3 regions of the Bacillus vallismortis genome follow, and region 3 is predicted to be linked to each of the others. Evidence: predicted binding sites of a transcription regulator. Region 3 holds the regulator's gene; each other region holds the start of a gene.
What was found. The regulator LexA, encoded in region 3, represses DNA repair genes until DNA is damaged. The targets are predictions, from matches to a motif close to CGAACATATGTTCG.

Region 1 (8,274 bases), 750 kb from region 3:
AAATTGAAAAGGCAGCCGCTCAAGCGGCTGCCTTTTCAATTTAAGAATATTTTCTTTTCCGCTGTGCGAAATGCTTTTGAAACCAATCTTTTTTATATAAAAATGCGATAATTTCCAGCCAAAAACCCGGAATCTTTTTGGGGAATATCGGTTTTTTGTAGAGCGCATGGTACGCTGATTTTAAATCGTCCCACTGCGTACACGTTTTGGTCTGTTCGAATCTTGCAACATCAATCACCCGCACTGTGCCGGTTTCTGTCAATATCAAATTCCGCAAATGAATGTCTGACGGATTCAGACCGGCTGCCCGGGCGTCAGACAGTGCTTCTTCAACCTGCTGAATCATGTCGTCATTGATCGCAATGCCTTTCTTCAAACAGTTATAAAAGGTTTCACCTTTTATATATTCCATGAGAATAAATGAATCACCAGTTTCGTAAATGTCAGGGTAGAATGCGGACCCGGCTAATTTTTCATAGATCGCGGCTTCTTTGATGGCTGTCGCCTGATACTCTGGAAAAAATACTTTCAGCGCCATGTTTCGATTGCCTTCTGTTAAGGCAAATACATAGGCGCTTCTTCCCTTGCCGATTAGTGTTAATTCTTCAGACTTTTCTTTGACTTTATCAAATCTGCTGTTCTTGCGGTATATGACTGAATGGGCCAGTGCCTCTGCTTTTGTCAGCATTTCATTCACCTTCTTTGCTCTATTTTATGCAGCTGTTTGCAGGAAAATCATAAACTGTTCGGAAAAAGAGCCTATATCTAGTGTATCTGGTCTTGAAGAGGAAGGCTATCTATAAGCCTTGATTGTGATAAAAGAGACATAGAGCGATCATTTCCATTCTTGAAAAGCGCTTACAAATGGGATAGTATTAATTTAAAATGAAGCGCTTTCGTAATGTTCAAGGGGGAACAAGCAATGACAAAACAGATTGTGACAGGGATTATCGGTGCTGGACGCATCGGCAAACTTCATGTTCAAAATATCGGCCGAATTCCTCATATGAAAATAAAGGCGGTCTCTGATAATCAGGCAAGCGATATAAAAAGGTGGGCTGAGAGCCATCAGATTGAATACATAACCTCTGACTATCGTGATTTATTGCATGACCCTGATATTGAAGCTGTTCTTATTTGCTCACCGACAGCCACGCATGCACAGATGATCAGGGAAGCGGCAGAGGCGAAAAAACATATTTTTTGTGAGAAGCCTATCAGTTTTTCTCTAGATGAAACCAAAGAAGCGCTTGCGGCCGTCCGAAAACACGGAGTTGCACTTCAAGTCGGCTTTAACCGCCGTTTTGATCCTCATTTTAAAAAAATCAAAACCATTGTTGAAAATGGTGAAATTGGTACGCCTCACTTGTTAAAAATCACGTCGCGGGACCCAGAACCCCCACATGTAGATTATCTCCGCACTTCTGGCGGTTTGTTTATGGATATGTCGATTCATGATTTTGATATGGCCAGATATATTATGGGAAGCGAAGTGACGGAAGTGTATGCAAAAGGGGCGGCTTTGGTGAATCCATCCTTTGCAGAGCTGGGAGATATTGATACGGCTGTCATTACACTGACATTTGAAAACGGTGCCATGGCTGTGATTGACAACAGCCGACAAGCTGTGTACGGATATGACCAGCGAGTCGAGGTTTTCGGGACGAAAGGCTCGGCAGCGGCAGACAACAGCAGGCCGACGACAGTCGAAGTGTCAACGGCTGATTTCGTGATGAAGGATAAACCGCATTTCTTTTTCCTTGAGCGCTATAAGGATGCGTATGAGGAGGAGATGATTCGGTTTGCAGAAGCGATCGGCACAAACCGGGAAAACGCCTGCACGGGCAACGACGGTTTTCAAGCGGAGCGGATCGCCAGAGCGGCTCAGCAGTCTCTTGCTATCGGTATGCCTGTCAGTGTCGAGCACAATGAAAAAATCGCTTTTTGAGCAAGCAGGATTAACAGTCACAAAGCTTGGGTATATAACCTCCATCGATACTTTGATACTTTAAGCAGGCGGTGGAGAAAATGAATACAGCACAAGGTAAAGGAACTATTTTGAACAAAATCGGAATTCCTTCTCACATGGTTTGGGGTTATATTGGCGTTGTCATCTTTATGGTTGGAGACGGGCTCGAACAAGGCTGGCTGTCTCCTTTTCTTGTTGATCACGGTCTCAGCATGCAGCAATCCGCATCTTTATTTACCATGTATGGCATTGCAGTCACCATCTCGGCTTGGCTGTCGGGCACGTTTGTCCAAACTTGGGGGCCAAGAAAAACGATGACTGTCGGTTTGCTTGCATTTATCCTCGGTTCGGTTGCTTTTATCGGCTGGGCGATTCCTCATATGCATTATCCGGCTCTCTTAGGTAGCTATGCACTTAGAGGCTTGGGATATCCGCTGTTTGCATACTCTTTTCTCGTGTGGGTGTCATACAGCACCTCTCATCGTATTCTTGGAAAAGCCGTCGGCTGGTTTTGGTTTATGTTTACGTGTGGCCTTAACGTGCTCGGGCCGTTCTATTCCAGCTATGCGGTTCCGGCCTTTGGAGAAATCAATACGCTTTGGAGCGCTTTGTTATTTGTGGCGGCAGGAGGATTCCTCGCCTTATTTTTTAATAGAGATACATTCACACCTGTACACCCAGATCAGCCGAAATGGAAAGAACTGTCGAAGGCGTTTACAATTATGTTTGAAAACCCTAAGGTCGGCATCGGCGGAGTGGTCAAGACAATTAATGCCATAGGGCAATTCGGATTTGCCATCTTTCTTCCTACTTATTTAGCGCGTTACGGGTATTCCGTTTCGGAATGGCTGCAAATATGGGGGACGCTGTTTTTTGTGAATATTGTATGTAACATCATATTTGGTGCAGTCGGAGATAAACTTGGCTGGCGCAATACCGTGATGTGGTTTGGCGGTGTCGGTTGCGGCATTTTTACGCTGGCGCTTTATTACACGCCTCAGTTGATCGGGCATCAGTATTGGGTGCTGATGGTGATCGCTTGCTGTTACGGTGCGGCATTGGCTGGCTACGTGCCATTAAGCGCGCTTTTGCCGACGCTTGCACCTGATAATAAAGGGGCTGCCATGTCAGTGTTGAATTTAGGTTCTGGTTTATGTGCGTTTATCGCGCCGGGCATCGTCAGTCTTTTCATTGGTCCGCTCGGTGCAGGCGGGGTGATTTGGATTTTTGCGGCATTGTATTTTTTCAGTGCTTTTCTGACGCAATTCCTGACGATTTCTGAGCAAAGCGCCGATGTCTTGACGGAGGAACGGCTTGTCAGGGAAAACGTGCAAACAAATTTCGAGAAAACGGTTAAGCAGTAGCCTCTTTGGTCAAACTAGTCATAAACGTGTGCAAAGAGGTGTAGAGGGTGAAACGATTCAGCACGGCGTATCTTTTGCTGGGCATTTTTTGCTCAGCCGCAGCATTTCTAATAGTTGCTCCTCCCCGTGCATTAGGAGCCGAAGTGGAGCACTATGAGCCGCTGCAGGTGCATGTGCAGCTTGAAAAAGTGTATTTGGACGGCGATGTCAGTATTGAGCATAAGCATGAAAAAGTGCTTTCTATGGATGATTTTTGGGCAGCTTATGCCGGCTGGACGCTTGTCGAACAAAAAAAGGGCTATGTACTCTTCCGGAAGCAAATGGATGATATTTCTCCGCTCAGCAAGGTGAACGGGTATATCGGTGTATCGGATCATGGCGTGATTTCCACCTTTCATGGGCGGCCTGAGTCAGATTCCGAACCGATTCAGTCTTTTTTTCAAATTGATTTAGAAAGGCTGGAGAGCCATATGCAAAAAAATCTGCTGAAAGGCATTCCATTTCGGACGAAAGCGGAGTTTGAGGACGTAATAGAACATATGAAGACATACAGCGGTTGACGTCCGCTGATTGAAGACATGTATTCATGTCTTTTTTTTCGTGAAAGAATGAGAGAGAAGCGAACGTATGTTAACTTTTCTATGAGACTTTGGCTGTTTTTATGGTACAATGAAGAACAGTCAAAGAGGTGAATTTGCGTGATCGAATTTGTAAAAGGGACGATTGATTATGTATCTCCCCAATATATTGTGATAGAGAACGGCGGCATTGGCTATCAGATCTTCACGCCGAATCCGTTTATATACAAGGAGAGAAACAAAGAAACGATTTTTACGTACCATCATATCAGAGAGGATGCTTTTTCGCTCTACGGTTTTTCAACAAGAGAGGAGAAGGCGCTCTTTACAAAGCTGTTAAACGTGACCGGAATCGGTCCAAAAGGGGCACTCGCCATTTTAGGCTCAGGTGATCCGGGAGCGGTTATCCAAGCGATTGAAAATGAGGATGAAGCCTTTTTGGTCAAGTTTCCTGGTGTAGGAAAGAAAACCGCGCGCCAGATTATTCTTGATTTAAAAGGAAAGCTCGCTGATGTCGTGCCTGAAATGATTGAAAACCTGTTTAATCATGAAGAAAGGCTTGAAAAGCAAACAGCAGAAACGGCTCTCGAAGAAGCGCTTGAGGCCCTCAGGGTTCTCGGTTACGCTGAAAAAGAAATCAAAAAGGTGCTTCCTCACTTAAACGAAGAAGCTGGGCTGACAACAGACCAATATGTGAAAAAAGCATTACAAAAACTATTGAAGTAAGGTGATGTTCATGGATGAACGGCTCGTCTCAAGTGAAGCAGACAACCATGAATCAATGATAGAGCAAAGTTTGAGGCCGCAAAATCTGGCGCAGTATATCGGGCAGCATAAGGTGAAAGAAAATTTGCGCGTATTTATAGACGCGGCAAAAATGAGACAGGAGACGCTGGATCATGTTCTTCTGTACGGGCCGCCGGGACTTGGGAAAACGACGCTTGCTTCCATTGTTGCCAATGAAATGGGAGTGGAATTGCGGACGACGTCAGGGCCTGCGATTGAAAGACCTGGTGATTTGGCTGCCATATTAACGGCACTGGAGCCAGGTGATGTATTATTTATTGATGAAATACATAGGCTCCACAGATCGATTGAAGAGGTGCTATATCCTGCGATGGAAGACTTTTGTCTGGATATTGTGATCGGTAAAGGCCCCTCTGCCCGCTCCGTCCGGCTCGACTTGCCGCCTTTTACGCTGGTAGGCGCCACGACGAGGGTAGGGCTTTTGACGGCGCCGTTAAGAGATCGATTCGGCGTGATGTCGCGCCTTGAATACTATACGCAAGAAGAGCTTGCGGACATTGTCACAAGAACAGCTGACGTATTCGAGGTTGAGATTGATAACCCGTCTGCTCTCGAAATCGCGAGAAGATCGAGAGGGACGCCCCGCGTAGCGAACCGCCTGCTGAGAAGGGTCCGCGATTTTGCCCAGGTGCTGGGTGACAGCCGGATTACGGAAGAGATTTCGCAGGATGCGCTGGAGCGGCTTCAGGTTGACCGTCTCGGTTTGGACCATATTGACCACAAGCTCCTGATGGGCATGATCGAAAAGTTTAACGGAGGCCCTGTGGGTCTTGATACCATTTCAGCCACGATCGGCGAAGAACCGCATACGATTGAAGACGTATACGAGCCGTATCTGCTGCAAATTGGTTTTATCCAAAGAACGCCGCGTGGAAGGATCGTGACACCGGCCGTTTATCATCACTTCCAAATGGAGGCTCCCCGATATGACTGAATTCCCTAAGATCATTATGATTCTTGGTGCTGTTATGCTTATCATCGGAGCAGTGTTGCATGTTGTCGGCAAGATGCCGGGAGATATTTTTGTGAAAAAGGGAAATGTCACGTTTTTCTTCCCGGTTGTCACTTGTATCATCATAAGTGTGGTATTATCAATTTTGCTTACTCTTTTCGGCAGAATGAAATAACAAAAGACTAGAATAAAGGTGAAATCATCATGAAAGTCGATTTATTTGATTTTGAATTACCGGAACGTTTAATTGCACAAGTGCCGTTGGAACAGCGTGATGCTTCAAGGCTGATGGTGCTTGATAAACATACGGGAGAGCTGACTGACAGCTCGTTTAAGCATATTATCAGCTTCTTTAAAGAAGGAGATTGCCTTGTGCTGAACAATACCCGTGTGCTCCCGGCGCGGTTATTCGGAACAAAAGAGGATACCGGCGCGAAAGTGGAACTTCTTTTGCTCAAACAAGAAGCTGGTGACAAGTGGGAAACGCTTGTCAAACCGGCGAAACGGGTGAAAAAGGGAACCGTAGTGACGTTTGGAGACGGAAGATTAAAGGCAGTCTGTACGGATGAGCTTGAGCATGGCGGCAGAAAAGTAGAATTTCAATATGAAGGCATTTTCTATGAGGTGCTGGAATCCCTTGGAGAGATGCCGCTCCCACCATATATCAAAGAACAGCTTGATGACAGAGAGCGCTACCAAACAGTGTTTTCAAAAGAAATCGGCTCTGCCGCAGCGCCTACTGCAGGCCTTCACTTCACGGAAGAAATCTTGCAGCAATTGAAAGACAAAGGTGTGCAAATTGAGTTCATCACTCTTCACGTAGGCCTTGGAACGTTTCGCCCTGTGAGTGCCGATGACGTTGAAGAGCATAATATGCATGCAGAGTTTTATCAAATGTCAGAAGAAACGGCTGCGGCTTTAAACAAAGTAAGGGAAAAGGGCGGCCGAATCATTTCCGTCGGCACGACTTCGACACGCACGCTTGAAACGATTGCCGGGGAGCATGACGGACAATTTAAAGCATCAAGCGGCTGGACATCTATCTTTATTTATCCGGGCTATGAATTTAAAGCCATTGACGGAATGATTACAAACTTCCATTTGCCTAAATCGTCATTGATTATGCTGGTCAGTGCGCTTGCGGGAAGAGAAAACGTTCTGCGCGCCTATAACCATGCGGTGGAAGAGGAATACCGTTTCTTCAGCTTCGGAGACGCGATGCTGATTCTATAATTTGAGAACAGGAGGCCTCACCAAAAGTGGCTGAACAACCAATACGCTATGAATTTATAAAAGAATGCAAACAAACAGGGGCGCGGCTGGGCAAAGTGCATACGCCCCATGGCTCCTTTGAAACGCCTGTTTTTATGCCGGTGGGCACACTGGCGACAGTCAAAACGATGTCGCCTGAAGAGCTGAAAGCAATGGATGCGGGCATCATTTTAAGCAACACGTATCACCTGTGGCTCCGACCGGGCCAGGATATTGTGAAAGAAGCGGGCGGGCTCCATCAATTTATGAATTGGGACCGCGCGATTTTAACAGATTCAGGCGGTTTTCAGGTCTTTTCTTTGAGCAAGTTTCGTAATATAGAGGAAGAGGGCGTCCATTTCCGCAATCACTTAAATGGGGACAAGCTGTTTTTATCTCCAGAAAAAGCGATGGAAATCCAAAACGCACTCGGCTCCGATATTATGATGGCGTTTGACGAATGCCCGCCATATCCGGCAGAGTACGATTATATGAAGCGCTCAGTTGAGCGGACAAGCCGCTGGGCGGAACGCTGTCTGAATGCCCACAGCCGCCAGAATGAACAAGGGCTGTTTGGCATCGTGCAAGGCGGAGAATATGAAGATTTGCGCACGCAAAGCGCGAAAGACTTGATTTCTCTTGATTTTCCGGGATATGCTATAGGCGGATTATCTGTAGGTGAACCGAAGGATGTCATGAATCGTGTGCTTGAGTTTACAACACCGCTTTTGCCGAAGGATAAACCGAGATATCTGATGGGGGTCGGTTCTCCGGACGCACTGATCGATGGGGCGATCCGCGGGGTCGATATGTTTGACTGTGTGCTGCCTACTCGGATTGCAAGAAATGGCACAGTGTTTACCGCTGATGGCCGTCTCAATATGAAAAATGCGAAATTCGAAAGAGATTTCCGTCCGATTGATGAAGAATGTGATTGCTACACATGTAAAAACTACACACGCGCGTATATCAGACATTTGATCCGCTGCAACGAAACATTGGGCCTTCGATTAACAACTTATCATAACCTTCATTTTCTGTTACACTTAATGGAGCAGGTAAGACAGGCTATTCGTGAGGATCGTCTGGGTGATTTCAGAGAAGAGTTCTTTGAGCGTTACGGCTACAACAAGCCAAATGCGAAAAGCTTCTAAATAAAAATTAATCACTGGCTTACAGAAAGGGGTGAAAATTATGACAGGCACTTTAGGTACATTGGTTCCTATTATTTTAATGTTTGCGGTCCTTTATTTCTTGCTGATTCGTCCTCAGCAAAAACAGCAAAAGGCTGTGCGCCAAATGCAGGAGGAACTGAAAAAAGGCGATTCAGTAGTGACAATCGGGGGATTGCAC
Region 2 (8,274 bases), 210 kb from region 3:
TCTTTCTTCCCCATCGATCTGAATATCTGTAAAAGCAGGAATACAAATCAAATCAACGCCGCTTGGCGCCACAAATCCCCTGGCAATCGCCACAGCTTTTACAGCCTGGTTTAATGCACCCGCTCCAATCGCTTGAATCTCGGCGGCTCCTCGTTCTCTTAACACGCCTGCAAGCGCACCTGCCACTGAATTTGGACTCGATTTTGCTGAAACTTTTAAGATTTCCATTTCTGCTCCCCCTTAGTTTTACAATGGATAAGTGAGTGTTCATTAGAACAATCATTATTAGATGTTGCTATCCAAAAAGCCATCCCCACAATGCTTTTCAAAAATAGCGGGCTACCTTCCATTTTTACTATATTCACTAAGGAGTCGCTATATTCCTGCTTTTCTTTTTAATATTTTTATAAAATAACCACATGCTCAATTATTCAAAGAACATGTGATCATCATTGATCAAAATCCGCTCAATTTTGACAGCCTTTTTGGTTTGGTCGTCGATGTCAATCACTACTCCGCTTAATGTTGTTTTTCCTTCAGCGACAGTAAATCGTACTGGAAGGTTCGTTTTGAATCGCTTAATAATCGTTTCTCTGTCCATCCCCAGTATACCATCATATGGGCCAGTCATTCCTACATCAGTAATATATGCCGTCCCCTTCGGCAAAATGCGGTTATCCGCTGTTTGCACGTGTGTATGAGTTCCGACGACTGCGGACGCCCGTCCATCCGTGTACCAGCCGAGTGCAAGCTTTTCACTTGTCGCCTCGGCATGGAAGTCGATAAAAATGTACGGTGTTCTTTTTGCAGCTTCGGCAATTAACTCATCCGCTTTTAAAAACGGATCATCAAGCGGCGGTAAAAACGTGCGTCCTTGTAAATTAATAACAGCAAGCTCTTTGCCGTTTGCTTTCACATATGTGATCCCTTTTCCCGGTGTTCCTTCAGGAAAGTTTGCAGGACGAACCAAGTTCGGAACGTCATCTATAAAATCAAAAATTTCTTTTTTGTCCCATGTGTGGTTTCCCATCGTGATTGCATCGGCGCCAGCCTGGATTAAACTGTGATAAATTTTTTCCGTGAGCCCTTTCCCATGTGCGGCGTTTTCACCATTAATAATGGTAAAGTGCGGCTTATATTTTGTTTTTAGCTTTGGCACATATTCTTTTACCATGTCACGGCCTGGTGAACCGACAACATCTCCAATAAATAACATTCTCATTTTGTAAATCCCTTCTATTCTTAAAATTCTTTCGCCGTCAAAAAAATAAAGTGATGCTTAGCGCATCACTTTATTTTGCATACTCAACGGCTCGAGTTTCTCTGATTACTGTCACTTTAATATGACCTGGATAATCGAGCTCGTCCTCAATTCGCTTACGGATATCTCGCGCCAGTCGATGAGCTTCAAGATCATTAATTGAATCCGGCTTCACCATAATACGCACTTCGCGTCCAGCCTGAATGGCAAATGATTTTTCAACACCTTCATAGGACTCAGAAATTTCTTCGAGCTTTTCAAGTCTTCGAATATAATTCTCGAGCGTCTCACTTCTCGCGCCTGGTCTAGCAGCGGAAAGCGCATCAGCTGCCGCTACCAACACAGCGATAATGGAAGTAGGCTCCTCGTCCCCATGGTGTGATGCAATACTGTTAATCACGACTGGGTGCTCTTTATATTTAGTCGCAAGCTCTACCCCGATTTCAACGTGGCTTCCTTCTACTTCATGGTCAATTGCTTTTCCGATGTCGTGAAGAAGGCCCGCACGTTTAGCAAGCTTTGCGTCTTCTCCAAGCTCCGATGCCATTAGACCGGCCAAGAATGCGACTTCCATGGAATGCTTAAGCACATTTTGACCATAGCTTGTACGGAACTTTAAGCGGCCGAGGATCTTGATGAGATCTGGGTGGAGACCGTGAACGCCAACCTCAAATGTCGTTTGCTCACCCATCTCACGAATATAGTCATCGACCTCGCGGCGAGATTTTTCAACCATTTCTTCAATCCGTGCCGGATGAATACGGCCATCCTGAACGAGTTTGTCTAGAGCGATCCTTGCTGTCTCACGTCTGATCGGATCAAATCCGGAAAGAATGACAGCTTCAGGGGTATCATCAATAATCAGGTCAATTCCTGTCAGCGTTTCAAGCGTACGAATATTACGCCCTTCCCGCCCAATGATACGTCCTTTCATCTCATCATTTGGAAGATTAACAACTGATACCGTTGTTTCAGCAACGTGGTCCGCTGCGCAACGCTGTAAGGCGAGTGAAAGAATGTTTTTCGCTTTCTTATCCGCCTCTTCTTTCGCGCGGTTTTCAGTTTCTTTTGTCATGATGGCGATGTCATGTGAAAGCTCGTTTTCAACCCGTTCAAGAATGATTTGTTTTGCTTCATCGCGAGTCAGGCTCGAAATTCGTTCCAACTCTGACTGCTGCATACGAATCATCTCATCCACTTTGCTTTCCATCTCTTCAATATGTTGTTGTCGTTCATTCAGAGAATGATCTTTCTTCTCCAACATCGCTTCCCGTTTATCAATTCCCTCATGTTTGCGATCAAGGTTTTCCTCCTTTTGGAGTAAACGGTTTTCTTGTTTTTGAAGCTCATTTCGTCTTTCACGAACTTCCTGTTCAGCATCTATTCGAAGTGTGTGGATTTCATCCTTTGCTTCAAGCAGAGCTTCTTTTTTCAGTGCTTCAGCATCACGCTTTGCATCTTCAAGAATTTGCTCGGCTGCACCGCGTGCGCCCGCAATTTTCGCTTCGGCAATGGTTTTACGAACAAAGTAGCCAACAACTAAACCGAGTAGAATCAGCAAAATGGAGATGAGAACCATCATAATTGGGGTCATACTTTCACCTCCTCTTGCTATGAACTTGGTTGTTGCTTCATTAAGTGTCGGCATGTACATTGTCTAGTTTTCTCAACATACAGAACCTTCACAGGGAATGAGTATTTTCATCGCCCTTGTCAAGTTTAAATGGTTTAACAATCATGTTAAAAAAACAATGTTACAACTTCATTGTAAATGTGTCGGAAATACTTGTCAAGCTTGCCATCTTAACGTTTGCAGAGCCGACGTCTTATCCCGTGCCGAATGCAATTCATCCAAAAGAAGATCATGAATCATTCTTGATTCAGAAGCTGGTATATTCTATTGTTCACTTGGCCCAGTTTAGCGTTATTTTGAATGTTTGACAACAAAATTACAATGGTTTGCCCAGATTTACTAAAGCTGTTTAAGATGTTGAAGCCCGGCATGACACCATGGTTTGAGTAGCTTCCGGGAGCAATATAAAATCCCATACCGTATGTGGAGCTGCTTCCCGGCGTAAACATCTTTTTATAGCTTTTTTGCGAATACAGTTTGCCGTCTATCAGCGCTTGGTCAAATTTGTACATATCTGAAGCGCTCATATAAATATCACCGGCCCCATACAGCTGGGATAAATCGGGCATATACGGTGTAATCGGCTTGCCGCCCTTCAGCTTATAACCGACAGCCGGATAAGGTTCTTTATGATATGTTTTGTAAAAGCCTGCATGCGTCATTTTCGCTGGTTTAAAAATATGATTCGTTATGTATTGTTCATATGACTCACCGCTTACTTCAGCAACAATATAAGCGAGAACGGAATAATTGGAATCCTGATAGTCCCATACGCCTGGCTGACGTTTGATTCCCTGACGTTCTATGTCTTTTATTAAATCGTCCGGAGTGATTGCACCGTTTCCTTCAACATGCCCGTGTATTCCCGATGTATGTGTGAGCAGGTTTTTCAAAGTAATCGTTTGCCCGTTAGGGAATTGAGGTAAATACGCGCTTACCGGATCACTTGTCTGAAGTTTTCCCTTTTCCTCTAGCTGCAAAATAGCGGTTGCAATCAGCGCTTTTTGTGACGAACCGACATAAAAAGAGGTCAATGGATTATTAGGGATGTGATATTTACGATCGGCATAACCAAAACCTTTATGTGTTACGATTTCTCCATTTCTGACAATCATGGCTGTTCCGCTGAAGCCGATCTCATTTAAATAATGGCTGATTTTTTGATTACGGTCCACTGTTTTGATTTGTTCCTCTGTTTTTTCGGCGGTTTTCTTTATAACCTCTTTTTTCTGACCGCTATCTGAAGCTGCTGCAGTTTCTTGAGATGGCTCGTTCCCTTCACTATCTCGGTGAAGCGCATTCCAAATCGTAAAGCAAATCATCGCTGCTAAAAAACCAAGCAAAAGTTTGCCTCTTTTATTTAGTTTTCTCCGTCTGCGTTTCGCAGTTCGTCTGCTGGCTGGGCTTGTCATTCAGTTTTTCCTCCCAAAATAAATTCCATTTTGCACACGTTTTGTTAGACGAATGAAGCACCGAAAAAGTTGTCAAAAAAAGCAATATTTTTTATCATTTTTTGCAAAAATAAAAAGACTGAGTTTTTCACCCAGCCTTTTGTATCATTTCAAACTGATTTTATTTTTATTCTTCAAATTCAAGTTCTTCTTGTGCACCTTCAGCTTGCTGCTGAGCTGCTCCGTGATTATCCAAGCCGTAATGTTCGCGAATTTGTTCCTGGATCATTAGCATGATATCTTTATTTTCTTTCAAGAATTGTTTTGCATTTTCACGGCCTTGTCCGAGGCGCTCTTCTTCATAAGAGTACCATGAACCGCTTTTTTGCACGATATCAAGTTCAGTTCCAAGATCAATGATTTCGCCTTCTTTTGAAATGCCTTCTCCATACATAATATCAACCTCGGCTGTACGGAACGGCGGTGCCACCTTGTTTTTGACGACTTTGATTTTCGTTTTATTCCCCATTACGTCGTTTCCTTGTTTCAGCTGTTCAGCACGGCGCACTTCTAGACGTACGGAAGAGTAGAATTTCAGCGCGCGGCCGCCAGGAGTTGTTTCCGGATTCCCGAACATAACGCCGACTTTTTCACGAATTTGGTTAATGAAAATCGCGATTGTCTTCGATTTGTTAATGGCGCCTGAAAGCTTACGGAGCGCTTGGGACATTAAGCGTGCCTGTAAACCAACATGCGAATCTCCCATGTCGCCTTCAATTTCCGCTTTCGGAACGAGAGCTGCCACAGAGTCAACAACAACAATGTCAACTGCACCGCTTCGAACCAATGCCTCCGCAATTTCAAGCGCCTGCTCGCCCGTGTCAGGCTGAGACAGTAAAAGCTCTTCGATGTTGACACCAAGCTTTTGTGCGTATACCGGATCTAATGCATGCTCTGCATCAATAAATGCGGCTTGTCCGCCCTGTTGCTGAACCTCAGCAATCGCATGAAGTGCCACAGTTGTTTTACCTGAGCTTTCAGGACCGTATACTTCAATAATCCGTCCGCGCGGATATCCGCCAATTCCTAATGCCGTATCAAGAGCGAGGGAGCCGCTTGGGACAGTAGAAATTCTTGTATCTGTCTTTTCTCCCAGTTTCATAATGGAACCTTTGCCGAACTGTTTTTCTATTTGTTTAAGAGCCATATCTAAGGCTGCCTGACGATCACTCATTCTATTTTTTCCTCCTTTATGTTACCACTACATATACTATACCCTGTTTGAAGGGATTTGCCAAGAAAAAAGCGAACGCATATTCGGATTTTTTCGTGGCGGATTTCTATCAAAATACTATCATGTATCAGAGAAATCATGTTTTTTAGGAGGATAATGTGCTGAAAATATTATTTTTGCTCTAAAAGCTTCAAGATTAAATGGCAGCCGTATTTGGCGCCACGTTTTCTGATTCCCGTTCTGGACCCCGCAAAGTGAAACTCGTGAACCTCTTCTTTTCCATTTGCTGAAATGCCGATAAACACATGTCCAGGCTCATGCCCCTCTTGAGTATCAGGACCTGCTACACCGGTAAAACTGATGCCGATATCGCTGCCAGTGAGCTGTTGAACACCCTTTGCCAGCTCTAATGCGCACTCCTTGCTGACCGCTCCAAAACGGTCTAATGTTTCCTTCTTGACGCTAAGCACATGCTCCTTCACGTCGCTTGTATAACAAACGACGCCGCCGGCAAACAATGTTGAAGCACCGCTGAGATCCGTCAGCCATTCAGAAAACAGCCCGCCGGTAAAACTTTCAGCCGCGGCAATTGTAATGCCTTTTTCCTTACATGCTTTAGAAAGCTCTTTTACTAGGGAAGTATCATCATAGCCATAGAAAAATTCCCCTACACGTTCTAAGATAACAGCCTCTGTTTCTTTTAGCAGACGCTCCGTTTCCTTTTCGTCAGCATGTTTGGCTGTCAGACGCAGCGTCACCTCTCCGTCGGCTGCCAAAGGAGCGATTGTCGGATTGGTTTGTGCATCAATAATATCTTCCAAATCAGCTTCAAGCTGAGATTCGCCGATACCAAAAAAACGAAGAACGGTTGATACAATTTTTTCATTTGAGCCCATCTTTTTCAGCAGAAGAGGCTTTGCCTCGTTTTCAAACATGGGACGCAATTCGCTTGGCGGCCCAGGAAGAAGCATATAAAAGCGCGAATCGTGCTCTAGGAGCATTCCCGGCGCCATTCCGAAGTGATTTGCCAGCACGTCAGATCCTTCGATCACAAGCGCCTGTTTTCGGTTATTAGGTGACATCGTGCGTTTGGTCCGTTTGAAATAGTCCTCAATGGATTGGAACGCCTCATCATCTAACACAAGCGGATGCCCCAGCGCATTTGCAATCGTTTCTTTCGTCAGATCATCTTTTGTCGGCCCGAGACCTCCTGAAAAAATAATGAAATCAGAGCGTTCTTCAGCAATGCGAATGACCTGCTTCAGCCGCTCCGGATTATCTCCAACTGCTGTATGATAAAATACGTTCACTCCGATGTCAGCAAGCTGTTTGCTGATAAATTGAGCATTTGTATTGGCGATTTGGCCAAGCAACAGCTCAGAACCGACCGCAATAATTTCTGCTTTCTTTGGAAATTCCATGACGTAAGTCCTTCTTTCTTAATTAGTTGTTTTTAACGCTTCCCAGTTTTTGGAGAAATATTCCCAGCCTGAGACGACAGTAAAGAAGACAGCTACCCATAGCGCCAAGTCAGCAAACGGGAATGACACAAGTTCAAACGGAAGATTATGAAGAAGCAATGCTGAAACCGCAATGATTTGTGCCCAGGTTTTAATTTTACCAAGCATATTAGCAGCCACCACTTCTCCTGTTCCGGCTAAGACAAGCCTCAAACCTGTCACGGCAAACTCCCTGCTGATAATCACAATGACCATCCAAGCTGGAGCAAGGTCAAATTGAACAAGGATAATTAATGCTGCGGATACAAGCAGTTTGTCCGCAAGCGGATCAAGAAATTTCCCGAAGTTAGTCACAAGATTCAGCTTTCGGGCATAGTACCCGTCCACCCAGTCTGTTGTGGATGCAACAATAAATAGAATGGCACCGGCCAAATGTGCGACCGGGATCGATTCGTCTCCAACTTCTAGCCTGCCCCAGTCAAACGGCGCCAGCATGATAATCATGAAGATTGGGATTAATGCGATTCTAGCTAGTGTGATTTTATTTGGTAAGTTAAACATAAAGCCCCTCCAATTTCATACTCGGACGTGAAGAAAAGTCATCTGGTAATTAAGATGACTTTTCTTCCTTTTTATTTACAATCTTAATGGTTTGTGCCATCACTTTTTTCGGATCAAGTTCATAGGAAAGAACCTTGCCGTTGATTTTTATTTTCAGATTAGGTGCATATCCGGTGCGGATCTCAACTTGTTTCTGATCAGTTATATCTTTTTTATAGGTTTCATCTTTTTTCAGCGTTCCCTCTTTTAAAGAGCTGCTGTTTTCATCACGCACCCGAATCCAAGAGCTGTCTGATGCCTTTAGTTCAAGCTCGATTTTATCAGCGCCGGACACTTCATAAGTCGTTAACGATCCTTCAGTGCCAGTTGCTTTCATCTCCAGTTTTTCACTGTCATTTTCTTCTTTTTGATCTTCATTTTCTTTTGTTTCTTTTTTAGTGTCTTCCTCTTTTTCAGAGCTGTTATTTTGATTCTCTTTTAGCGCGGAATCTTTAGGGATTTCATACTTGCTTTCACTTTGCGTAATTGATTTTTCTGAAGCTGCATTGTTATCCTCACTGCTTTTATGATTCGCAAATTGTATGATCGCGTACACAATCGCAATCACGACAATCACGCCGAGAATCACAAGTATCGTTGGCAGCAATTCCAGCGCTCTAGATGCTGGCTTTGGCATTTCCTTTTGAAGCTTCATGCCGGAGATTTTTTCAGATACATCATCATGATACGTATTC
Region 3 (8,274 bases):
TCCGAATGTCAAAAAATAATTCACGTCTCCCATGTCATCATCCCTTCACGATTTGACACTCCTTCAAATGACAAAATCATTTCATTTTTTTAACACTTTCACTTGAAGGATTTCTATTTTTAGAAAAAACTTATATAATTTAATTTGACATTGAGATATTGTACTCCTTCTCATTTGAAAATTAGTATAAAAATGGATATAATATAAACATTCACTTTGAAGATCTAATGTATGAAAGGATACATCCCTGTGATTAAAGAGCATCTATTAAATGAAATCGAAAAAAAAAGAGCAGAGCTGCTGCAAATTGTCATGGCGAACGGAATGACATCTCATATGACGATAGAGCTCAGTCAGGAGCTTGACCATCTTCTCATACAATATCAAAAGCAGCGCCTTCGAGCAGTAGCGGGTGACGAATGATTGCAAAATAAAAAACCCGTTAAGGGTTTTTTATTTTATAACCATGTTTCTCTATATCATAATCTTTACGTATTATTTCGTTTGATTATTCATGGCTTTCATCATTTGATTAATTTTCTTTTGAGAAGGTTTCATTCCCATTTGCATCATCATCATGCGTAACATTTGTTCATTAATAGGCGGATTCTTTTTAAGATAGCTCATCATATATTTACGAGCAATAAAAAACCCGAGTGCAACACCTATGAGCAATGCAACAACGCCCACTAGGATGCCAACCCATAAAGTCATTTTATTTCCTCCTTCATGTTGTCTAGTTTAAAGTGTACTAAACCAAAAGCTATTATACAACATTTACATCTCTTTTTCTTCGGTTTTAGACAAAATTTCTTTCTTTCACCGGATTTAGCCATCCATAACGCTTCGAATTGAAATCCATTGCCAGAAAGCACGGGCTTACTTTCCTCAACACTTCAAAGAAAATCGTTTCTGCCTCGTAATGTCCCGAAGCCACAATCTCTATCATGTTCTCTTTCATCATTAACGTCGCGTGGCCTTTTGCTTTCGGCAAAGCTAATCTATAAATATAATCCAGCTGCCTGTACTCCACATTGCTTAAATTCATTTTTAACCGCTGATGCATATGTAAAATCGGGATTGGCTGTGTAATATATTGAATCTGTTTCTCTGTCATTTCATATCGCTGCTTTGTTAGGCTTGTCCAATGATAGTCTTGAAACAGCTCAAACATAACCGATTCCCGTCCGAAATAGTGGTTGGCAAATTCCTCTTTTATCAGGTACGTATAGTAGTGACGTTCCATCTTTTCATCCCCTTTTCCAGCAGCAAGTGATTTGCACTCTATTATACATAAGAAGAAAAGAAAGAATTGTCTATTACTGTTAAACAGCCAATACTATTTTTGTCGGATATACAAGAAAAAGAGGATGATTTGACTCATCCTCTTTGAAAGACTTACTTATTGAGTAGTGCTTTGACTCGGTTCACTACGTTTGGAACTGAGAAGCCGTATTCATTGATGATGGTTTCACCAGGAGCGGATGCACCGAATCGGTCTATGCCGAGCACATCTCCCTCAAGTCCTGTGTATTTGCCCCATCCGAATGATGCGCCCATTTCAATTGCAAGACGTTTTTTCACATCTGCAGGAAGGACGGCGTTCTTGTATTCGATTGATTGTTTGTCAAAACGGTCCATTGATGGCATGCTGACAACAGAAACATCGATATTTTCTTTTGCCAATTCAGCCTGCGCTTCAATCGCAAGACCTACCTCAGAGCCTGAAGCGATGAGAAGAGCGTCAGGTGTTTCGTTTTTAGGTTTAGAAACGACATACGCACCTTTTTCTACTCCTGCCAATGCTTCTTCAGCTGTTTGGTCAATTGTCGGAAGGTTTTGGCGTGTCAATACAAGCGCTGTTGGCTGTTCAGTGCTTTGCACCGCGAGCTTCCATGCAGCCGCTGTCTCATTGCCGTCTGCAGGACGGATCAAGGAAAGATTAGGCATCGCACGGAGTGAAGCAAGCTGTTCAACAGGCTCGTGTGTCGGGCCGTCTTCACCAACCGCAATACTGTCATGTGTGAAGACATATGTGACAGGAAGACCCATTAATGCTGCAAGGCGAATCGCCGGACGCAGGTAGTCAGAGAAGACGAAGAAAGTTCCGCCGAATACACGAAGTCCGCCATGGAGCGCCATGCCATTTAATGCTGCACCCATCGCAAATTCACGAACACCAAACCAGAAGTTTTTGCCTGAGTAATCAACCGCTGTAAAATCACCTTCATTTTTAATTGTTGTTTTGTTTGAACCCGCCAGGTCAGCAGATCCTCCAACAAAGAAAGGAATTTTTTTCGCAAGTCCGTTAAGAACTTCACCGGATGATGCACGGGATGCCAAGCTGCTTCCTTTTTCATAAACAGGAACCTCTTGATCCCAATCCTTCGGAAGCTCTCCTTTGATTGCCAGTTCAAGCTGTTCAGCAAGTTCAGGATAAACTTCTTTATATTTATTGAATTGGGCATTCCATTCTTGTTCCTTTTTCTCGCCTGACTCTTTAACCGCTTCAGCGAAATGCTCATAAACTTCTGAAGGAACGTAAAAATCTTCTTCATACGTCCACGCGTATGCTTCTTTTGTTAATTTGCTTTCCTCTTTACCAAGCGGAGCACCGTGAACACCGGATGTGCCGGCACGGTTAGGTGAACCAAATCCGATCGTTGTTTTCACTTCGATTAATGTAGGTTTCTTTTCATTTTGGCGTGCTTTTTCAATAGCCGCTGTTAATTCTTCAATATTATTTCCATCCTCAACATAAAGAACTTCCCAATTCATTGCTTCAAAACGCTGCTTCACATTTTCAGAGAATGAACGGTCGAGATCTCCATCAAGAGAAATGTCATTAGAATCGTATAATACGATCAGACGGCCAAGCTGAAGGTGGCCTGCAAGTGAAGCTGCTTCAGAAGAAATACCTTCCATTAAATCACCATCACCGCAGATACTGTATGTATAATGATCGACTACGTTAAATGAATCGCGGTTGTAAGTTTCCGCTAAATGGCGTTCAGCGATAGCCATTCCGACAGCCATGGCAATTCCCTGGCCGAGCGGACCTGTTGTCGCATCAACACCGGCAGTATGTCCGAATTCCGGATGTCCAGGTGTTTTGCTGCCCCACTGGCGGAATCCCTTAAGATCTTCGATGCTCAGATCAAACCCGCTTAAATGAAGCATGCTGTATAAAAGTGCTGATCCATGTCCGGCAGATAAAACAAAACGGTCACGGTTAAACCAGCCAGGGTTTGACGGACTTACGTTCAAAAATTTTGTCCATAGTGTGTATGCCATTGGAGCTGTCCCCATTGGCATCCCTGGGTGACCAGAATTTGCTTTTTCAATAGCGTCTATTGAGAGTGTGCGAATGGTAGCAACCGATTTCTTTTCAATTGTATCCATAAAAATCCCCTTCCTTATGTGTTGTACCCTTACATCATAAATGTCTGACGACTTTTTCTCAACTGTTTCAGCTTAAAATTGAGAGAAACTTGTTGAAATTTGTAACATAAAAGTTTTGCTTATAGTATATGCAAAAGAGGAATACGTTATTGCCGTATTCCTCCTATATTAGTGAAGTTTATTATTTCTTTTTTCTTTTTTAAGTTTTTCTGGTGTAACATCATTGCCTTCTGGGTCAATGATTTTCACACTTTTTAATGTGTTTTTCATAGAAGAGCGAAAACCTTTCAGGTACTCTTGACGGAGCTTTTGCTGTTCGGCTTTTTCTTCTTCTGTTATAACGCCAGCTTTGGCTTTGGCAGCAAGTTCATTAATTCTGGCAATTTTTTCGTTTGAAATCATGTTAAACTCCTTTATTGCATTTTGCCTATATACTACTAGATCAAAAAGAGTTTTACAACTGATTCAATCGGCTGTATCGTCATTCTCTATGTATTCCTGAAACCGCCGGTGGACTGTCGCTTTAGACACATCATAGCCAAACCCCCTGAGCGTAGCCGCAATTTCTGCGAACGTCAGTTTATTCGCCCTTAAGCGGACAATCTCTGAGATGGGCACCTCTATTCTTTCTTTTCCGCTGTTTTCATGTTGGTTTTTCAGGTTTTTTTGCGGTTTAAAACCGTTTTTCACTGCGCGTTTCATGCCCCGCTTGATTTTCATGTTGTGAATTTTCCGCTGGTACTCTTCCACAATGCTGACGATCTCCAGCACCATCGAATCAGCCTCCGATAACTCCAGTTCGCCTTTGTGAGCGGTTGTATAGACTTTCACACCTTCTCTATAGATGCAATGAAGCAGTGCGATTTTTGCATTTCCCCGTCCGAGCCTAGTCTCATCCTGAACCAAAATGACATCAATTTCAGAATTCTTGATCTCATCAAGCAGCTCAAATACACCATCCCGATCCATTTCATATCCGCTTGCTTTTTCGGAAATCACTTTGACGACTTCCATGCCGTTCTCGGCCGCAATGGCCGTAAGCTCCTCCTCCTGCCGCTTTAATGACGTCTCCTGCTGTTCTTTATTTGTGCTTACGCGGGCATAAATGAGTGCTTTCATTTTTTCTATCTTTCCTCTCTATCTTACAGTTGCCAATTCATATGCATCCTGATGCTTTTTTTTCAACGGAATCACCAATTCATCTCCCGGCTGGATATCAGTCGTCTGAAGATAATTTTTATCAGCTACCCATTCAATAAAATCTTGTTTGTTCATTTTCTTTTTATCTGTTACCTGGTCAGCTATAGACCAAAGTGTATCGCCTTGCTGGACTTCTATTTTAACATACTGATTAAGCTCCTGGCCGTTGCTTGAATATGACAGCAAAAGGATAACCGCGCTCAAAATCACTGTGAACAGACCGACAAAAATAATAGATTCTTTACCCATGATCATAACCTCCAACAGGAATGTTTGTTCGCTTTTTATAATTTCAGTATATACGAACAAATGTTTCTGTCAATTGTTTTTTCGAACCTATGTTTGTACTGTCAGGAAAATCATGCTATAATCTTCTTAAAATCGACGTTTTGAGGTGCGAAAAATGACGAAGCTATCAAAAAGGCAACTTGATATCCTCAGTTTCATTAAAGCAGAGGTTAAATCAAAAGGATATCCGCCTTCCGTAAGAGAGATCGGAGAGGCTGTCGGGCTTGCGTCCAGCTCAACTGTCCACGGCCACTTGGCCCGTTTGGAAACAAAAGGGCTGATCAGACGAGATCCGACAAAACCAAGAGCAATAGAAATTCTTGATGAAGAAGTAGACATTCCGCAAAGCCAGGTCGTTAATGTACCGGTCATCGGGAAAGTCACGGCGGGATCTCCTATTACAGCAGTAGAAAATATTGAAGAATATTTTCCGCTTCCCGACCGTATGGTTCCCCCAGACGAGCATGTGTTTATGCTTGAGATTATGGGAGACAGTATGATTGATGCAGGTATTCTCGATAGGGATTATGTCATCGTTAAACAGCAAAACACAGCGAACAACGGGGAAATTGTCGTTGCGATGACAGAAGATGATGAGGCTACGGTAAAACGTTTCTATAAAGAGGATACTCACATTCGCTTACAGCCTGAAAACCCAACGATGGCACCGATCATCCTACAGAATGTCAGCATTCTAGGGAAAGTGATTGGTGTGTTCAGAACCGTCCATTAATCTATTGAACTATCAAATGATGAAATAACCCTCTCTTCCTCGATGAAGAGGGGGTTTCTTGTATAAAAAAAAGCAGGCTCGCCCTGAATTTTAGGTGCGAGCCTGAATAGGAGGAAAAAGAACATCATGTTTACACCACAATTATCCATCAATTGATTGTTGAAGTCAAGAAATATTCTTTCCCTCAGGAAACTTTTTATCAAAATGCTGTCTATCAAATATAGACGTAATCTGCTTAAAAATGTTTCATGTTTAGGTCGGGGAATGATATGGCCTCAGATATTATCGAGGGAGCGCGGCGATTAAATTAATATGAAAATTTAGCACATAGTTTAGTTAGTTCTTTTTAATGTAAAAAAACAGCTCACCTTATGATCATGAGCTTCAATCAAAATGAAAATATTGAATACCATAACTCCCTTTTACCCGAACATTTGTACAGTTTTCCGAATGTTCTTCTGCAAAGATACGGTATCGATGAAATGGATCAATTGAAATCTTATCTTGAGCACTAAAATCAAACCAGTTGCCTCTGAATTGTTTCGTGCTCAGCGTGGTATATTGCCCGGTAAGCCCCATCCGTTGAAGTTTAAACTCAATCGAACAACTTTTAGCTCCCAAGATCGTAAACTGATAGCCTAAAAAATACTCGATAGCCGGAACATCACTTATGTTTTCCAAAACAAACGACTTAGTGTTGTCATTTAAAGTAAAGTCGGTTTTGTGATCAAACTCTAATGCTGACGCATGTGTACAAATGCCTAAAAAACACGCCAAAACTGCCGTTAAAACCACTATTTTCATTTTCAATCAAACCCCTCCCTTACCATATTTTACTCTTTCCTCACGTTTATGTATATGTTCTTTGGGAAATCTCGAGGACGCTTCAATCATAAAATTTCATATGTGTTTTTTCCTGTTTATAAAACTGAAGTCTGTCTTGAAGGCTTCCAGTATGAAATTCAAATTTATGGCCGTCAGGGTCGGTAAAATAAATAGACTTTCGATCGCGTTCATTTCGTTCTCTGCCAGGCAGAATATTGACATGAAGCCTTTTTAATTTTGCTAATATGTCTTCAAATTCACGATCTTGAATAGTAAAAGCAATATGTGTATAAGATGCCTTGATGTCATTTCTCGGAATGTCAGGCTCTTCATTAAGTGCAAGCCAGATGCCATTCAAATCAAAATATGCTGTTGTTCTTCCCTTGACCAGCAGCTTGGCATCAAACACTTTGCAATAAAAATCGATCGATGTGTCCAAATGAGAAACAGAAAATAACAAATGATTGATTCCTTGTATCTCCACAATAAAATCCCCCTCTAAGGCTGATCAACCATATGTACGTTTTTGCACCAAGAAAGTTTCATGCAACAAGAAAGTTTCATGCAACAAGAAAAAAATACCAGTGTAAACAAAATCGGATTGTTTAAAATAATGACTGTTAAATGGGTTCAACTAAATTGCTTAATGTGTTTATCATTCATTTACTGCAAAGGTTTTTTCATAAAAATAACAATGTAGGTGATCAAATGAAACATCTCATTGCACTAGCCTCAAAGATTGCTTTCACTCTCGCCCTTTTATATGTGATATTAGACAGGGTCTACTACGCATCGTTTTTAAGTGTGATGTTGATTGCGATTTTCTTAGGTTTTGTCTCATATCTTTCCGGTGACATGCTCGTTCTTCCAAGAACAAACAATATTACAGCTTCATTAGCTGACTTTGGACTTTCATTCGTTTTGATTTGGGTCTTTGCTTTAACCCAAACAAGAAATGATTTTTCACCGTTTGCAGCCGCTCTTCTTTCCGCTGTCTGCCTGACTGTTTTTGAATACTTTTTTCATCGGTATTTACTGAAGAATGTGCTGGATGAAACATTCCGAAATGAACTGACAGCCAGAGATAACACTCTACAATATCAAACAGAAGCCGCTGATGAGATGTATCCTGACGTTACAAACGAGAAGCATGAGGAATAGGAGGCCGACTTATCGCCTCCTATTTTTCAGTAGTTACTTTTCAGAAAACGGGACATTACTTCTGTAAAATCATAAAATCTCTCATTTTGAGTAACAGATCTGCTTTTTAAAGAAAAAATGCCGAACAAAGATCTTCTAAAACCTGTGCTCATTTCGATCTGGATACTCAGCCCTGTTTTTGATTTATTTGCAATGTTATTCGGACTAACGCCTGCATGCGGGTGGTCCGTACTAAGCAAGACAGCAGGAAAACCTGCATTTTGCAGTTCTTCAACTAAACCTGCAGCTCTTTCGCGATCTGTACCGCCAACTTCAATCTGCTGATCTTCTTCTGCATACCCGTGCAATGAAATGACATATTCGTGGTTTTTCGTCATCCTCAAGGCTCTGGGTTCATCAAAATGCGTGCTCGTAATATGCAGTGCAAAATTTCCTGACGATTTTAAGCCTTCAAATACATACATCGAATACTCTTTGCTCAGCTCTCTGGCTACTTCACTTGTCCCGCCTTCAATCCCTCCTCCATGAATGGCTAACACAAGGACAGGGTGTCCGGCTTCTTTCGTTACAATACGGTAATCCGAAGGCTCTTCATTGTTTTTTAATTCCTCAAAATTCTGATAGACATCTTCAGCGTAAATTGAAGAAATGGGAATGAACATCAC

Region 1: the regulator LexA is predicted to act here: its motif matches at 3,954-3,967, upstream of ruvA (Holliday junction branch migration protein RuvA).
Region 2: the regulator LexA is predicted to act here: its motif matches at 5,592-5,605, upstream of recA (recombinase RecA).

What each region holds. Positions count from the first base shown of each region.
Region 1 is NZ_CP026362.1:769,746-778,019, forward strand. It holds gene BV11031_RS04135 (phosphotransferase) at 41-688, opposite strand; gene iolG (inositol 2-dehydrogenase) at 923-1,948, shown strand; gene BV11031_RS04145 (MFS transporter) at 2,029-3,333, shown strand; gene bofC (sporulation cell-cell signaling protein BofC) at 3,381-3,893, shown strand; gene ruvA (Holliday junction branch migration protein RuvA) at 4,032-4,637, shown strand; gene ruvB (Holliday junction branch migration DNA helicase RuvB) at 4,648-5,652, shown strand; gene BV11031_RS04165 (DUF2905 domain-containing protein) at 5,645-5,845, shown strand; gene queA (tRNA preQ1(34) S-adenosylmethionine ribosyltransferase-isomerase QueA) at 5,875-6,903, shown strand; gene tgt (tRNA guanosine(34) transglycosylase Tgt) at 6,930-8,075, shown strand; gene yajC (preprotein translocase subunit YajC) at 8,116-8,274, shown strand, end outside.
Region 2 is NZ_CP026362.1:1,726,534-1,734,807, forward strand. It holds gene spoVS (stage V sporulation protein SpoVS) at 1-228, opposite strand, end outside; gene ymdB (2',3'-cyclic-nucleotide 2'-phosphodiesterase) at 428-1,222, opposite strand; gene rny (ribonuclease Y) at 1,293-2,855, opposite strand; gene BV11031_RS09480 (serine hydrolase domain-containing protein) at 3,131-4,306, opposite strand; gene recA (recombinase RecA) at 4,473-5,519, opposite strand; gene BV11031_RS09490 (competence/damage-inducible protein A) at 5,690-6,940, opposite strand; gene pgsA (CDP-diacylglycerol--glycerol-3-phosphate 3-phosphatidyltransferase) at 6,959-7,540, opposite strand; gene rodZ (cell shape determination protein RodZ) at 7,590-8,274, opposite strand, start outside.
Region 3 is NZ_CP026362.1:1,514,878-1,523,151, forward strand. It holds gene ccdA (cytochrome c-type biogenesis protein CcdA) at 1-33, opposite strand, end outside; gene ynzD (aspartyl-phosphate phosphatase YnzD) at 250-423, shown strand; gene BV11031_RS08115 (YneF family protein) at 496-714, opposite strand; gene sirA (sporulation inhibitor of replication protein SirA) at 800-1,246, opposite strand; gene tkt (transketolase) at 1,399-3,402, opposite strand; gene BV11031_RS08130 (DUF896 domain-containing protein) at 3,571-3,804, opposite strand; gene BV11031_RS08135 (YneB family resolvase-like protein) at 3,868-4,521, opposite strand; gene yneA (cell division suppressor protein YneA) at 4,540-4,857, opposite strand; gene lexA (transcriptional repressor LexA) at 5,006-5,623, shown strand; gene BV11031_RS08155 (hypothetical protein) at 6,008-6,427, opposite strand; gene fosB (metallothiol transferase FosB) at 6,510-6,932, opposite strand; gene BV11031_RS08165 (YndM family protein) at 7,157-7,609, shown strand; gene BV11031_RS08170 (poly-gamma-glutamate hydrolase family protein) at 7,636-8,274, opposite strand, start outside.